2 regions of the Psychrobacillus sp. NPDC096623 genome follow, and region 2 is predicted to be linked to the other one. Evidence: predicted binding sites of a transcription regulator. Region 2 holds the regulator's gene; the other holds the start of a gene.
The links. The regulator CtsR, encoded in region 2, represses protease genes until heat stress. The targets are predictions, from matches to a motif close to ATGGTCAATAAAGGTCAAACA.
Positions count from the first base shown of each region.

Region 1: ACIQX2_RS02000 (ATP-dependent Clp protease ATP-binding subunit) is a predicted target of CtsR. The motif match lies at 5,953-5,973, and genes of this name have one in related genera.

Region 1 is NZ_JBIWER010000001.1:398,266-406,745, forward strand. Features, by position in the region: gene ACIQX2_RS01980 (ABC transporter ATP-binding protein) at 1-169, opposite strand, end outside; gene fabF (beta-ketoacyl-ACP synthase II) at 807-2,042, opposite strand; gene ACIQX2_RS01990 (beta-ketoacyl-ACP synthase III) at 2,071-3,006, opposite strand; gene ACIQX2_RS01995 (YjzD family protein) at 3,170-3,358, shown strand; gene ACIQX2_RS02000 (ATP-dependent Clp protease ATP-binding subunit) at 3,797-5,929, opposite strand; gene ACIQX2_RS02005 (Crp/Fnr family transcriptional regulator) at 6,115-6,810, shown strand; gene ACIQX2_RS02010 (metal-sulfur cluster assembly factor) at 7,059-7,379, opposite strand; gene ACIQX2_RS02015 (serine aminopeptidase domain-containing protein) at 7,580-8,338, opposite strand; gene ACIQX2_RS02020 (Cof-type HAD-IIB family hydrolase) at 8,468-8,480, shown strand, end outside.
Region 2 is NZ_JBIWER010000007.1:60,144-68,623, reverse strand. Features, by position in the region: gene ACIQX2_RS16695 (S66 peptidase family protein) at 1-605, shown strand, start outside; gene ACIQX2_RS16690 (dipeptide epimerase) at 618-1,700, shown strand; gene ACIQX2_RS16685 (C40 family peptidase) at 1,712-2,638, shown strand; gene ACIQX2_RS16680 (ABC transporter ATP-binding protein) at 2,652-3,611, shown strand; gene rsgA (ribosome small subunit-dependent GTPase A) at 3,922-4,929, shown strand; gene ACIQX2_RS16670 (GNAT family N-acetyltransferase) at 4,950-5,414, shown strand; gene ACIQX2_RS16665 (CtsR family transcriptional regulator) at 5,572-6,045, shown strand; gene ACIQX2_RS16660 (UvrB/UvrC motif-containing protein) at 6,063-6,608, shown strand; gene mcsB (protein-arginine kinase McsB) at 6,598-7,692, shown strand; gene ACIQX2_RS16650 (ATP-dependent Clp protease ATP-binding subunit) at 7,689-8,480, shown strand, end outside.

The DNA.
Region 1 (8,480 bases), on a different contig from region 2:
TAGAAGTTGCCAAGGTCGATTTCCCACAGCCAGACTCACCAACTACTGCAAGTATTTCATTTCTTTTTAAAGTTACGGATACACCATCTACTGCATCGTAATATGTATCTTTTATGCGAAAACCAGTATGTAAGTCGTTTATAGTTAAAAGCTGATCTAAGTTGTTCAACATATTGCTCCTTTCAGTCATCGCTACTAAACTATTAATTTGGAAGATTACTATCTCATTAAATATTACAATTTTCTGTTTTTTTGTTGCTTATTGTTAAATTCTATTACAGTTTGATTACAATCGCAATAATATTTTTTAACTATTTGATTAATTTACTCTTTTTAGAAAAATTCACCCTAAAACAAATCTAGTAATAACAAGGTTTTTTGGTATTTTTTATTAAATAAAAAAATTTTTTTAGGATACTAATTATTCATTACTTTCAATAAATTTTATCAATAAAATATCATTCATTCTTCTGAATCACTAGCGCTTCAACGCTTTAAAGCATTGGGCAAGTAAATAAAAAAGAGAAGGACACAAAAATTCCGACAAAAATAAGAAGCCTTGAAAATTTTGCAAACTGTAAAATTTTCAAGGCTTTCTATTAGGTTTCGGCTACAATTGTTTTTCGTTACATTGGACGCTTTCCGGACGTCCGGCTCGTGCCTATAGTCTCTCTCAGGAGTCGCCGCCGCAAAGGAAAACAACCAGAATATAAAAGTTCTATAAATAATCTTTTGGCTATATATTCCCCAAAATAAAGAAAAAAACGTGAAATCAAATAATCGATTTCACGTTTTTAAAAATAAATTTAAGCTTTTTTAAATAATATACTTGCATTATGTCCGCCGAAACCTAATGAATTACTCATAGCAAATTCGATATCCGCTTTTCTTGCAGCATTCGGAACATAATCCAAATCACATTGTGGATCTGGTGTTTCCAAATTCATTGTTGGGGGTAAGATTCCTTCTTTTAAGGCTAATACAGTGAAGATTGCTTCCACTCCACCAGCAGCTCCTAGAAGGTGGCCAGTCATGGACTTTGTTGAGCTCATCGCTAATTTATAAGCATGTTCACCAAAAACAGTTTTCACTGCCATTGTTTCAAAATGATCATTATATGGCGTACTCGTTCCATGCGCATTAATATAATCGACTTGGTCTGGTGTAATTGATGCATCTTCAATTGCTTGTTTCATCGCACGAGCAGCACCTTCTCCTCCTGGAGCTGGAGCAGTGATATGATGGGCATCACCAGTAGAACCATAGCCAATAATTTCTGCATAAATTTTTGCACCACGAGCTACCGCATGTTCATATTCCTCTAAAATAATTATACCTGCACCTTCACCTATTACGAATCCATCACGATTCGCATCAAATGGACGTGATGCTTTTTCAGGCTCCGTATTTAGCGTAAGTGCAGTATTCGATACAAACCCTGCTACGGACATATTAGTAATTGGAGATTCTGCTCCACCTGTTATCATAACGTCAGCATCTCCACGTTCAATCACCTTAAACGCATCTCCAATAGAGTTAGTACCAGAAGCACAAGCTGTTACCGAGCAGGAATTAATAGCCTTGGCTCCAAAATGAATGGAGACTTGACCTGCTGCCATATCGGGAATCATCATTGGAACAAAAAATGGACTTACTCGGCGTGCCCCTTTTTCTAAAAAGGTACGGAATTGAGCCTCATAGGTTTCCATTCCACCTATACCAGAACCAATCCATACTCCTGTACGAAGGCCCACTTCTTCTGTAATTGTAAGATTTGCATCCTCTACAGCCATAATTGAAGCAGCTAATGCATAATGGGTGAAACGATCCATTTTACGTGCTTCTTTTCTTTCAATGTACTTCTCAATATCAAAATCCTTTACTTCCGCTGCAACTTTAGCTGCAAACTGGGAAGCATCTAGTCTTGTTAGCATACCCACACCAGATTTACCTTCTTTAATACCTGACCAAGTTGTTTCTATATCATTACCTAGTGGTGTAACAGCGCCTATACCCGTTACTACTACCCTACGTTTTGTCATGAATTATTCACCCTTCCAAATTGTACGTTTATTTTCCCCATTTTAAAGTAATTGCTCCCCAAGTCAAACCTCCACCAAAACCTACCATAACAATTGTGTCATCATCTTTTACTTTACCATTTTTAACTTCTTCTTTTAAAGATAATGGAATGGAAGCTGAAGATGTATTACCGTACTTATGAATTGTTTTAGACATCTTCTCAAGCGGTAACCCTAGTCTTTCTCTTGCGGATTCCATTATACGAATATTCGCTTGGTGTGGAATTAGCATGTCAATTTCTTCTTTGTTTAATCCAGCTTTTTCTATTACATTAACGGCAGATTCACCCATTTGTCTTACAGCAAATTTGAATACCTCTCGTCCGTTCATTTGAAGATGTGGACCTTCTTGTGATAAATGCTTACCACCACTACCGTCAGCACCAAGTTCGAAAGATAAAATTCCTCGTCCTTCAGAAACTTTGCTTAATACCGCAGCACCAGCACCATCACCAAATAATACGGCAGTGTTTCTATCATTCCAATCCGTAATTTTGGACAATTTCTCTACTCCCACGACAAGTACATGAGAATACGTATCAGACTCAACAAATTGCTTTGCTGTTACTAATCCATATATAAATCCTGCACATGCAGCAGATAAATCCATTGCAGCAGCATTCGTTGCACCCAGTTGTTCCTGTAGCATAGTTGAAACACTTGGAAACGGGCGGTCTGGAGTTACAGTAGCCACAATTATTAAACCAATTTGATCGGCGTTAATACCTGCATCTTTAATTGCTTCTTTTGCAGCTTTCACAGCCATATGAGATGTATTCTCTTCTGCTCCAGCAATTCGACGTTCTTCTATACCAGTCATCGTTCTAATCCATTCGTCAGATGTATCCATTCGTTTTTCAAGGTCTTCATTTGTCAAAATATGTTCAGGTGCATATGTCCCTAAACCAATTATTCCTGCATTCATGAATGTTCCTCTTTTCTTGTAATCTATTATTAGTACCTGGTGTTAATAATAACGAATATATGTACATTTTTCAACAAGAGAGTTTGTTTTCCCAAATATTCTTTTGTTAAATGGTATGCTATGGTATGATACATATAGTAAAATTAGTGTTGAGGTGAATATAGTGCAATATATTATGACGTTTTTCTGGTCAGTACTTTTAGTTTCTATGTTAAATTATGTTGTAAGCTCCGTTCAAAACGTTGAGTTTGTATTTATGAATGGTATTATCATGTCCATTCCTGTTGCCATTTTGGTTTTAGTAATCGCAGCAATCATTCCTGACGAACCAGTAGCTAAAACACATCACTAAAAAAAGCCTTCCATTGGGAGGCTTTTTTTGTTCAAATATAAGAAATTATATATAACACCACAGCGAACGAAAATGTTTTTTATTGTATGTCTAGCTTTGCACAGGGGCACCACGATCGCGTATATAGACTGTCATCCACTTTAGCAATAGGAAAGTAAATTTTTCTAATTATCCAAAAGTGCCCTTACCTGTTTCTAAAAAGTATAGGAGGGCGACTAAAAGACAGATGCGACAGGAGTACCGAAAAAAAGGGATGCTGGTTGGTTGCGACGGACGTCACAACCAGTCAGCATCCTAAAAATTCACTCGGTAATCATAACAGAAAACGTCTGTCCAAGCCCTTCGAAAACGGTAGAAACAGGTTTTGACATTAAAGGGACGGGCATTTTTGTCCGGGTTTTTGTTCAGAACAATTTTTCGAGAGGGTATTAAACCAACTTATTCTGTCGAGATCTTTAGTTCATTTTCCTCCATTTTAGCAACTACCTTGCTGCCCGGTAAAACAGTGCCACCGATTAAAAGCTTGGCAACTGCTGTTTCTAAATAACGTTGGATGTATCTTTTTAATGGTCTTGCACCAAATGCAGCGTCTGTACCTTCCTCCACGATCCAATGTAGCACTGCATCATCCACTTGCAACTCAATTTCTTGTTCACGTAAACGTTTTTGCAGTTGTTTTACATATTTTTCTGTAATTTTGACAAAATGATGCGTTGTCAATGAGTGGAACATAATGATGTCATCTAAACGATTCAATAATTCTGGTTTGAAATGCTCACGTAAAGCACTCATGACTAGTGTTTCTTCCTGATCCGAAACCTCTCCAGTCGTATTGGCTAAATACTGCGATCCTATATTAGAAGTAAGGATAACAATCGTATTTGTAAAGTTTACGATTCTCCCTTGGCTATCTGTAATTCTACCATCATCCATCAATTGCAATAATATATTGGCAACATCCGGATGTGCTTTTTCTATTTCATCCAGCAGTACAACTGAATATGGATTTCTACGAACAGCTTCCGTTAATTGACCACCTTCCTCATAACCGATATATCCTGGAGGAGCACCGACTAAACGAGAAACACTATGCTTTTCCATATACTCAGACATATCAATTCGAATGAAATGCTCCTCCGAATCAAATAAATTTGCGGCCAATGATTTAGCTAGCTCCGTTTTACCTACGCCGGTAGGTCCTAAAAATAAGAAAGAGCCAATTGGTTTATTTGGATCCTTAATCCCTGCTCTCGCACGCCAAACAGCTTCTGTAACTAATTGGACGGCTTGATCTTGTCCGACTACACGCTCTCCTAAAGTTTCTTTTAAGCGTAAAAGCTTTTCTCTCTCTCCTTCAACGAGTTTCGTAACAGGAATCCCTGTCCATCTGGATACGATGGACGCAATTTCTTCTGCAGTTACTTCTTCACGTAAAAGTCGAGTTTCTGATTCTTCATTTACTTCGTTTTCATACATTTGAAGCTCTTTTTCCAGTGTAGGAATTTTCCCGTGACGAAGTTCTGCTGCTTTGTTTAGATCGTATTGATTTTCCGCTTCTTCTAACTCTCGGCGATAGCGATCCAATTCTTCCCGCTTCTGTTGAATTACTTGGATGGCTTCCTTCTCTTGCTCCCATTTTGTTCGCATTTCACTTGTAGATGTTTCTAATTCCTTTAAGTCTATTCTTAGCTGCTCTAATCTTTTTTGACTAGCAGCATCTTTTTCTTTCATTAATGCTTGTTCTTCGATTTGAAGCTGCATCATTTTTCTCGTAACTTCATCAAGCTCTTGTGGCATAGAATCAATTTCTGTTCGAATCATCGCACAAGCTTCATCAACTAAATCGATTGCTTTGTCAGGCAAAAATCGTTCTGTAATATATCGATTAGAAAGCTCGGCCGCTGCAACGATTGCTCGGTCATGAATTCGCACACCGTGATGTAACTCAAAGCGTTCCTTTAGCCCACGTAATATAGAAACAGTATCCTCTATAGATGGCTCTCTTACCATCACTTGTTGGAAGCGTCTTTCCAGTGCAGGGTCTTTTTCTATATACATGCGATACTCATCCAGTGTTGTCGCACCAATACAATGCAGTTCACCACGTGCTAGCATTGGTTTTAGCATATTTCCAGCGTCCATTGCACCGTCCGATTTTCCAGCACCAACTATTGTATGAATCTCATCGATGAACAAAATAATTTGACCTTCACTGTCTTTCACTTGTTTTAAAACTGCTTGCAGACGCTCCTCAAATTCTCCGCGATATTTTGCTCCAGCGATTAAGGAACTCATATCTAGCTCAAAAATTTCCTTCTCTTTTAACCCTTCAGGAACGTCCTTGCGTACAATGCGCTGTGCAAGCCCTTCTACAATGGCAGTTTTACCTACACCTGGCTCTCCAATCAGGACAGGATTATTCTTCGTTTTTCTTGATAAAATACGAATAACATCTCTAATTTCCTGATCGCGACCAATAACAGGATCCATTTTCCCTTCCTTAACTGCAGTAACTAGATTTCGACCATACGTTTCTAAAGGACTTTTTTCATCCTGCTGTTTCATTTGCATATACAAACATCTCCTTTTGAAGTAGTTTGACCTTCTTTGACTAATGTAATTATACGACCTAGCTAATCACTTTGTAAAGAAATATGGCTATCTACGTCTAACTAAGAAGTTCGAGTAAATATGCTATTATAGTAGAAAGTGCAAACACGACTTCGAATGTGAATAACGGAAAGGAAGTAATAATCATGACTGAACAAAGTTCCAATTCACAAGGCATACATGCACTGTTTGAACAATTTGGTGCAAACTTAAAACTAGAAAAGGATCGCTCCGTCTTTTTAGAAGGTCAAATTGCGGAAGATGTCTACCTCATCAAAACAGGTACCGTTCGCATAAGCAAGGATACGGAAAGCGGTAAAATATTGACTTTGCGAATTTCAGGAAATAGCACATTTATCGGAGAAGCATCTATATTTTGCGATACTATTTATCATTCAGTTTCTGCTAATACGATAGAGCCGACTGAATTATTAGTGTTGTCACGTGCCACACTTGAAAAATATTTATCGGAGTGTTCTTCTCTCATGATGGAATGGATCCAAATCATGCAAACGCATAATTTAAAAAATGAAACTCGCTTTAGAGATTTGTTGCTGCATGGGAAAAAAGGTGCGTTAATGTCCACATTGATACGACTAACAAATACGTACGGGGTAAAACAAACGGATGGTAGCATTCTCATTAATCATGCTATGACCAATCAGGAGCTGGCTAACTTCTGCGCTACAAGTAGAGAGGTCGTTAACCGAATTTTAAATGATCTAAAGAAAAAAAATGTGCTTTCGTTGGATAAAGGGATGATCACGATTCATGATCTACATTTTTTAAGGACAGAAGTAGAATGTGATAATTGCCCACTGTATATTTGCCGAATTGACTAGGTTGGGTGGATTTTAAGAATACCCGGGCCAAAAAACTCCTATTTTTGAAGTACAAAAACCAGATATGCCGTTGATTGTAGTGTAGATCTTACTCTTTCCATCTTACTCTTTCCGTGGGCACGGCTCGAGCCTGTGGTCTCTCCCTCGTGCTGTCCCACATGGATTATTTACTAAAATTTACCCAATCTCATAAGAAAAAGTCGAATCTTTAATTCCGATTCGACTTTTTTCGTTCATGTATATAGTTTTTATCTTATACCTAAAGCTATTTTAGCGTAACGAGACATATTTTCTTTTGACCACGGTGGATTGAAAACAATATTAACATCTGTCTCTTTTACTTCTGGCAGTTCGCCAAGGGCTGTTTTTACTTGATCGACAATCTGTGGACCCATTGGGCAGCCGATTGATGTTAAAGTCATTGTAACTTTTGCAATATCATCATCTGCTAATTGTACATCATATACTAAACCTAAATTGACAATATCAATACCTAGTTCAGGGTCGATAACGTTCTCAAGAGCGGCCATCATACTATCCTTCATATCTTGTTCTGCATCTTGACTCATATTGAAAACCTCCTCTATTTTATCCCGGTTTAACAGGCTGTAATACCCCTATCTCAACTTTTTAAAGAAAATCAAGAGAAAAGTTAGGGATAAACAGCCTGTAAATCCCCGATTGGTTCAACTAACCATCAGCGGGGAAGAAGTAAATCCTCGCTGATGAAAGTTTCACTTTATATCTCAATCATATCAAACTCATCTGTTTATGCCAAACTGTTTGCTAGCCACTCCATAGAAGCTAACATTCCTTTTCTTGACACAGCGTGCCCTGCCAATTTTTCATTCATCAGTACTATATTTTGTTTATCATATTGTTTTCTGAGAGACGCGATAAATTTGGCAGTTGGTTCATATGGTACAACTGGATCTTTTTCTCCGTGCCAGAAAAACAAAGGTGTTTCGATCAGGTTGTCCGGATGGCTAGAGGCATCAAAATTAGATAATGTGTCCAACATCTTTGTTCGCTCATCTGCACTTAATGGCACCTTGAATCCTTTTTGCTCTACGGATGCAATTTGTGCCTTGGCAAGTTCTACATAACCAGGAGTTCCCATCAAAATGACTGCCGCATCAATCCATGGATAGATCGTTAAACAGCCTAAAGTAGTTATTCCTCCCATTGATGTACCGGCTAAAGCGATTTTTTGTTCTGTTAAATAGTTACGTTTTTCTAATTCCTGTTTAATTGTATTAACTTCTTCAATAGATGTTAATACAATTTCCCAAAAGCGCAAACTTATCTCTACTTCATCTAATTTTTCATCTCGTTGACCATGTAGATGTGCATCAGGTAAAATTACCCGACATCCCTTTTGTACTAGCTGATATGCGTAATGTAGGTTATGCTCTTTTGCACTTTCAAATCCGTGTAAAAAGACGACAATTGGAGCATCCTTCTTTATTTCTTCATTTTGAATATGTAATAACGGAATGCTTCCCCAAATCTCAGTAGTGACTATCATCTATACCCCGCCTTTCTATTATTATTCTACCAAAGTAATTCTGTGAGTACAAAGAGGTTGAGTTTTTTCATTTTGACGTTATTCATTGAAAACGATACACTTTAAAGTAAGATAGAAGGGAGTTTTTTTATGAAACCGCATT
Region 2 (8,480 bases):
GGGGCTACTCGGATATAACCTTTCTGCATACAGGGATGAACTTATACTCGGATATCGTTACCTTCCATGGACCAATGTTAGCATCGGATGTGGGTAAAGATACTTTCTCCGAGCTATCTAAAAAAATGTTTCAACAGTTGTTTAATCCGATGGAGTTGTTTTATACCGAAGCAATCTCTCCATTGACACAAGTTTCTCCTGGTATTGTTAGAGGAGAACTAACAGGAGGCAATTTATCATTACTGGCTAATGGTGTAGGTACAAAATATGAAGTAAATACAAAAGGAAAACTTCTTTTTATAGAAGATGTGGGAGAAGAGCCTTACAAAGTCGATGGTATGTTAAACCAACTTCGTCAGGCCGGTATTTTAGATGCAGCTGCTGGCTTTGTGATTGGAGATTTTAGTGATGCCGAGCCTAAAAAAAGAAAGATTACTTTGTCTTTAGATGAAGTGTTTGATCACTATATTGGTAAACTAGGAAAACCTGCGGTGAAAGGATTTAAAATCGGGCATTGCGAGCCTCATTTTGCAGTACCACTTGGGATAGAAGCAGAACTAGATGCGAATAACATGTCTTTAACCATATTACCTGGAGTGGAATAGGGGGAGCGAAGCTTGTATATAAAATCGATTGAAACTGTTGATGTGGCGATTCCGCTGACTAAACCATTTAAAACTGCTTTACGAACGGTGACAACGGCTTACTCGGTGTATGTGACTATTACGACAAGTGATGGAATAGTTGGTTATGGAGAAGCGCCACCAACCCATGTAATTACTGGAGAGTCGATGGATAGTATCCGCTACGCTATTAACGAAATAATTGCTCCTCAGTTAATCGGTATGAATATTTTACAAAGTGAGCAGGTGTTTCAGAAACTAAACACGGTCTTAGTAAGAAATACGAGTGCTAAAGCAGCTGTAGACATGGCTATTCATGACATACTTGCTAAGTATGCTGGTGTTCCTTTATATCAATTTCTCGGAGGTTACCGGGATACACTAGAAACCGATTTCACAGTTAGCGTGAATGACCCTACCGAGATGGCGGATGATGCCGAACGGTACATAAAGGATGGATTTAATGTTTTAAAGGTCAAGGTAGGGATTGGTGCTATAAAGGATGATATCGAACGTATTCGTGCTATTCGAGAACGTGTGGGAATGACACCAAAGCTCAGACTCGATGCTAACCAGGGGTGGAATGCAAAAGAGGCGGTAAAAGCAATTGGTTTAATGGAGGATGCAGGTCTATCCATCGAATTTGTAGAGCAGCCAGTGTCTGCTTGGGATCTAGAAGGATTAAAGTATGTTACTGATCGTACATATACTCCAATTATGGCAGATGAAAGTGTTTTTTCTGTGCAGGATGCAAAACAAGTTCTAGAAACACGAGCTGCTGATTTGATTAATATAAAGCTGATGAAGTCCGGAGGTATTTATAACGCGCAAAAGATTAATACGTTTGCAGAGGCAAACGGCGTGAAATGTATGGTTGGGAGTATGATTGAAACAAAATTAGGTATCACAGCAGCTGCACATTTTGCCGCAAGTAAGGCAAATATTCGCTATTTCGACTTTGATGCACCATTAATGCTAGCAAATGATTTAATAGTCGGTGGAGTAATCTATAAAAAAAGTAATATGACATTTTCCAACGAACCAGGTTTAGGGATTGCACATGTGAATTTGGATTAGGAGGCAAAAAGATGCCATTTGATGAAACGAAAGAATGGGTTTGCGCTGTAAAGGTAGGAACTATTTGGACTGAACCTAATTCTGCTAGAGATATAGATAGTCCAGGAATCTCAAATCCTGTGTTATTAGGGGAATGGCTTGAGGCATTGCCATACAAAGAAAGACTAGCTTTATGTAATGAAAATCGTGTGCAAACACAGCTTCTTTACGGAGAGCCAGTGCTTGTGGAAGAGATAGAAGGGGAATGGGCAAAAGTTGTTGCTCTTTGGCAGCCATCTAAAAAAGATAGTAGGGGTTATCCAGGGTGGATTCCACTAGCACAAATACAGCCTGCTGAACAAGCAGATTCTAAAGGTATCGCAAGAGTTTCGTCTGGAAAAGCTCAACTATGGGATTTACAAAATAAGCCGCTACTAGTTTTACCATTTAATACTATTCTACCAATAGTGTCAGAGGATGAAGTATTTTATACCGTCCATACACCACACGGCAAAGCTTTACTATCCAAAGCACATGCTCAATTTGCACCTTCTGTGGAGCAGATTCCAAAAAGGACCGTAGAAGAGGCAGTAGTTTTAGGGGAAAATTATTTAGACTTGCCTTACCTTTGGGGTGGCATGTCTCCATATGGCTATGATTGTTCAGGTTTTACGTATAATATGCTGAAGGCTTGTGGGTTTATAATACCTCGAGATGCAAGTGACCAAGCTAAAATGGGAGAAGAAATATCTATACTTGACTCTTCTCTTTGGAAAGTTGGGGACTTACTGTTTTTTGCAAATGATGAAGGGACTGGACCAGTTAGGCATGTTGGGTTTTATTATGGGAATGGACAGCTTTTGCACTCGCATTCAACTGGGAAAACAGTAGAAATTTTAGTGTTAGCGGGATCTAAGTTAGAAAAGGAAATTTGTGCAGTTAGAAGATATGCCGTTTGAGGGGGGGATTTACATGACGGGAAAAGTTCTGTTATCTGTTCAAGATCTGAAACGCCATTTTGACATTGGACACGGGGAGACCTTAAAGGCTGTTGATGGGATAAGCTTTGATATCGTCAAAGGAGAAACATTTGGTCTAGTAGGAGAATCGGGTTGTGGTAAATCGACAGCGGGCCGAACTATTTTGGGATTGTACAATAGAACAGAGGGAAAAGTACTGTTTGAAGATAAAAATGTGCATGAGATGAGTGACAAAGAAAGAACAGGGTATTTGAAAAAGGTGCAAATGATCTTTCAGGATCCGTATGCATCCTTAAATCCACGTTCCACTGTATTTGAAATTATTGCCGAACCGATGGAAATACATAAACTATATAAAAAAGAAGAGTTAAAATCTAGAGTGTATGAATTACTAGAAGATGTTGGGCTTAACAAAGACCATGCAAATCGATATCCTCATGAATTTTCGGGAGGTCAACGTCAACGAATCGGCATTGCACGGGCTTTGGCGTTAGATCCTGAGTTTATCATTGCAGATGAGCCCATTTCTGCATTGGATGTATCTGTTCAAGCGCAAGTAGTAAAGCTGCTCCAGCGGCTGCAAAAAGAAAAAAATCTTACTTATTTGTTTATCGCGCATGATTTATCGATGGTCAAGTATATCTCGGATCGAATAGGGGTCATGTACTTGGGGCATATGGTGGAACTGACCACGAGTCGTCAATTATATGAAAATCCGCTTCATCCGTATACACAGGCTTTGTTATCTGCGATTCCTATTCCAGACCCTGATATAGAGGAAGCACGGGAACGTATTCTATTGCATGGAGAACTTCCGAGCCCGATAAATCCACCTTCGGGTTGTGTGTTCCGCACAAGATGTGCACATGCGATGTCCATATGTGCGGAAAAAAGACCTGCTTGGAAGGAACAAGAGCCTGGTCATTTCGTGGCCTGTCATCTATATAATTAATACAGTGTCCATATTACAAATATTATTTTGCATAATTTAGATTGACGAAGTATTAATACTTGTAGTATTCTGAAAATAACTTAAAGGAAGGAGTGAGGAATTATGGCAAATGTATATACGTATCCGCGAATCAGTAAGTTCATGATGTCCCACTCCGTATTTCTCTAAACAGATATACGCTTCTTTACTAATGATCGGGGAACCATGGCTGCTGATTCGTGCAGTCATGGTTTTTTTATATGAAAATTAGGAGGAAGTTAAATTGAATTTAATCGAACAATATGGTTGGAATAGTAATTGGAAAGAAAAAATGACAGGCAGTGGAATTGCTGGTCGCGTGCTGCTAGAGCATAAAAATTTATATAGAGTGATCACCAATGAAGGGGAGCTACTCTGCTCACTTTCTGGTAAATTTAAGTTCGAGCATGGAAGAGAAGCATTTCCGGCAGTTGGAGACTGGGTTGTCCTTGAACAAATGCCAGGCGAAGAAAAAGGAATTATTCATGAAGTACTTCCTCGTAGCTCACAGTTTTCGAGGAAAATGGCAGGATTGACGACCGAAATACAATTAATTGCGGTTAACGTTGATTTTGTATTTCTAGTGATGTCGCTCAATCATGATTTCAATGTCCGTAGATTAGAGAGATACTTATTGGCGGCATGGGATTCAGGAGCAACACCCGTTGTAGTGTTAACGAAAAAAGATGCCTGCGATGACATAGGGTATTATATAAAAGAAGTAGAAGCTATTGCATTTGGTGTTGACATATTTGCAGTGAGTAGTGTTACAGGAGAGGGTATTGAACAACTAGGAAATCTGTTGGCTGCTCATAAAACAGGTGCATTACTCGGATCCTCTGGTGTAGGGAAATCCTCTTTAATAAACGCATTGTCAGGTGTTGAAGTAATGACTGTGAATGATATTAGAGAAGATGATAGTAAAGGACGTCATACGACAACGCATAGGGAATTGACGTTATTACCAGAAGGTGGTTTACTGATCGATACGCCTGGTATGAGAGAATTTCAGCTTTGGGATACGAGCGATGGGGTTAGCGCTAGCTTCCAGGATGTCGAAGAGCTCGCGTTAACATGTCGTTTTCGTGATTGTCAGCATGTAAAAGAGCCAGGCTGTGCGATTCAGAAGGCTATTTACACCGGTGTGCTTAAACAAGAACGCTATAAAAGCTATGTAAAACTAATGAGAGAACTTGCGCATATCGATCGAAAAAACGATGCAGTAGCTAAAAAAGCAGAAACGAATAAATGGAAGCAAATTACGAAGTCTCAACGAAATAATTATAAAAAGAAAATCTAATTTTAGATGTGAGGTAACGGATGATTCAGTTAATCAATCACAAGGAAGAAAAGGTCGCTGAATGTATTTTGTCAATTCAATTACCAGCGTATAAAGTAGAAGCTGATTTAATCGGATTTGATGGGATTCCACAGCTTTTGGACACTGTAGAAGATATAAAAAATTCCAACGAACTATTTATTGGAAAATTGGATGGCTCGAAATTGGTAGGTTTTATTTCTTATGAAGATACAAATGAACTGATTGATATATGTAGACTTGTAGTAGACCCTAATCATTTTCGGAAAGGGATTGCATCGGAATTAGTAAACTATCTATTAACAGTCAAGGCTAATGATAAAAAGGTAGTTGTATCAACTGGTGCAAAAAATGTACCTGCAATCACGTTATATGAGAGATATAATTTTAAAAAATTAGCGGAAATTGAAGTAGAACCGGATTTCTATATCATACAACTGACATATGAGGAAAAAAAGATTTATTGAATATGAATATTCATTTTGATATATCCTAAACTACAAACGACTGTTTGTAGTTTTTTCTTCTTTTTAAGGGCAAATCGTATCAATTGCACATGCGAAAAAATCTCGTTATAATATAGTCAAAGTTAGTCAAAGTCAGTTTGTGAGAAGAGGTGAGAAGATGAAAAATATATCTGACATAATTGAAGGGTATTTGAAGGCAATTATAGAAGAAGGAAGTAAGGAACAAATTGAAATTAAGCGAAGTGAAATTGCAGAAAAATTTCAGTGTGTTCCATCTCAAATAAATTATGTAATCAATACAAGATTTACCCAAGACCGCGGATACTTAGTAGAAAGTAAACGAGGTGGAGGGGGATATATTCGAATCCTCCGCGTTCGAGCTCATACAAAAGCTGATTTAATAGAGCATATTATACAAACACTAGAAAATGGGGCTTCAGAATCTGTAACGGAAGATATCGTTTTTCGGTTAATCGATGAGGATGTTATTTCTAAGCGTGAAGCAAAACTCATTTTAGCAGCTTTAAATCGAACGACTCTAGCTATCCCACTACCAGCAAGAGATGAACTACGGTCACGTATTTTATGTGCCATGTTATTAACATTAAAGTATGAAAAAAGTGAAAAATGAACGGGGTGTGTTGAAAGGTGATTTGTGAAAATTGTAAGCAAAGACCAGCGAAAGTAACGGTTACGCAAGTGCATAATGGTGAACACTTTGAAAGACATTATTGTGAGGTCTGTGCAAATAGCCTCCACCCGTTTTATGTAGAGTACAAACAAGATCCATTATCTCTACATCAACTATTATCGAACTGGTTTAGTCAAACAGAACAACAACCAATGCAACAAAAACAACAAAAAAACATGATTGTTTGCGATGAATGTGGTTGGTCAATTCAACGGTTTTTAGATGAAGGAAAATTTGGTTGTGCCAATTGCTACAACAGTTTCCGTCCACAGTTACCAAATGTATTTAAAAGACTTCATAATGGCAATACGACGCATATTGGAAAGGCTCCAGGTGCGCTAGGGGAAAAAATTGCTATAAAAAAACGTATAGAAATAATTCGCTCACAAATGAAAGAAGCGATTGAAAGTGAAAGCTTTGAGGTGGCCGCAAAGCTGAGAGATGAAGCTAGGGACTTGGAAAGTCAACTTTCTACAGGAGGTGACCAAACTGATGTCAATTGATCATTTTTTAGATAACTCCATTTCTAGTTGGATGGCTGGAGAAGGAAACCATTCAGATATTGTGATGAGTACAAGAATACGTTTAGCTCGAAATCTTAATGGCTATCGTTTTCCTTTAGCATTTACAGAAGATGAGGCGCATAAAATTGACCAATCTGTTTCTGCCACCTTGCTAGATGCAAGTGACGAATTGCAGATGCAATTTTCTTCCATTCATATAAAGGATGTATCAGAACTAAGTCGTCAAGTATTAGTAGAAAAACATTTAATCAGTCCAAAGCTTGCGAACTCCCCGATGACAGGCTCGGTTTTGTTGTCGGATGATGAATCTGTTAGTGTGATGGTCAACGAAGAGGATCACATTCGGATACAATGCCTTTTTCCAGGGCTACAAATTGAAGAAGCCTACGCGCAGGCAGATGAGTTAGATCGTGTATTAGATAAGGAATTACCGTATGCGTTCGACGAGCAGTTTGGTTATTTAACAAGCTGTCCCACCAATACAGGTACTGGTTTACGTGCATCTGTCATGATGCACTTGCCGGCATTAACGATGACAAAGCAAATGAATAGGATTGTAACGATTATTTCAAGACTAGGAATGGTTGTTAGAGGAATTTACGGAGAAGGCAGTGAAGCGCTCGGTAATGTATATCAAGTGTCCAACCAAACCACACTTGGTAAGTCAGAAGAAGACATACTTGCTGATCTTCAGAGTATTACCGAACAAATTATTCAAAAAGAAAGAGAAGCACGAGATGCACTTATAAAGCATTCGGCCAATACACTAGAAGACCGACTATATCGATCTTTAGGAACTTTATCATTTGCTCGTATTATGGCAACCGATGAAGCAGCAAGATGCCTATCAGATGTGCGATTGGGGATTGATATGGGACTCATAGAAGATGTGGATGTATCTATCTTGAATGAATGTATGGTGTTTATGCAACCAGGATTCCTACAAAAATATGCAGGAACTTCATTGAATACCTCCGAGCGGGATATGTTTCGCGCGAAGCTGTTAAGGGAACGATTGCAAAAAGAAGAAAAACAGAAAACAAAAGGAGAGGAATCTGAATGATGTTTAATCGTTTTACACAAAGATCTCAAAAAGTATTACAACTAGCACAAGAAGAGGCTATTCGCTTAAAGCATGAATCTATAGGGACGGAACATATATTACTTGGTCTTATCCGTGAAGGTAGTGGAATTGCTGCTAAAGCATTAGAAGCAATTGAAGTAGACCTGAAAGTAATCGAAGCGGGAATCGAGGAGTTAGTAGGAGCAGGTAAAGAGGAAGTTGGACCCATCGTTAACTACACACCTCGTGCGAAAAAAGTGATTGAACTTTCAGTAGATGAGTCTCGAAAATTAGGGCATTCGTATATTGGAACTGAGCATCTATTGCTAGCGCTTATCCGTGAAGGAGAAGGTGTAGCGGCTCGTGTTCTAAACAATGCAGGAGTAAGCTTAAATAAAGCTCGTCAACAAGTGCTTCAATTACTAGGAAGCACAGAGCAAGCGCATGGTAATGGAAATAATGGAGCTGCTCCAGCAAGTACACCAACACTAGATGGTTTAGCTCGTGACCTAACACAAATTGCAAGAGAAGGCACACTGGACCCTGTAATTGGTCGTAGTAAAGAAATTACAAGAGTAATTGAAATCTTAGCTCGTCGTACAAAAAACAACCCAGTTCTAATTGGAGAACCAGGTGTTGGTAAAACAGCTATTGCTGAAGGGCTAGCACAGCAAATTGTACAAAACGAAGTGCCTGAAATCCTACGCGATAAACGAGTAATGACACTTGATATGGGTACGGTTGTTGCTGGTACAAAATATCGTGGGGAATTTGAAGATCGTTTGAAA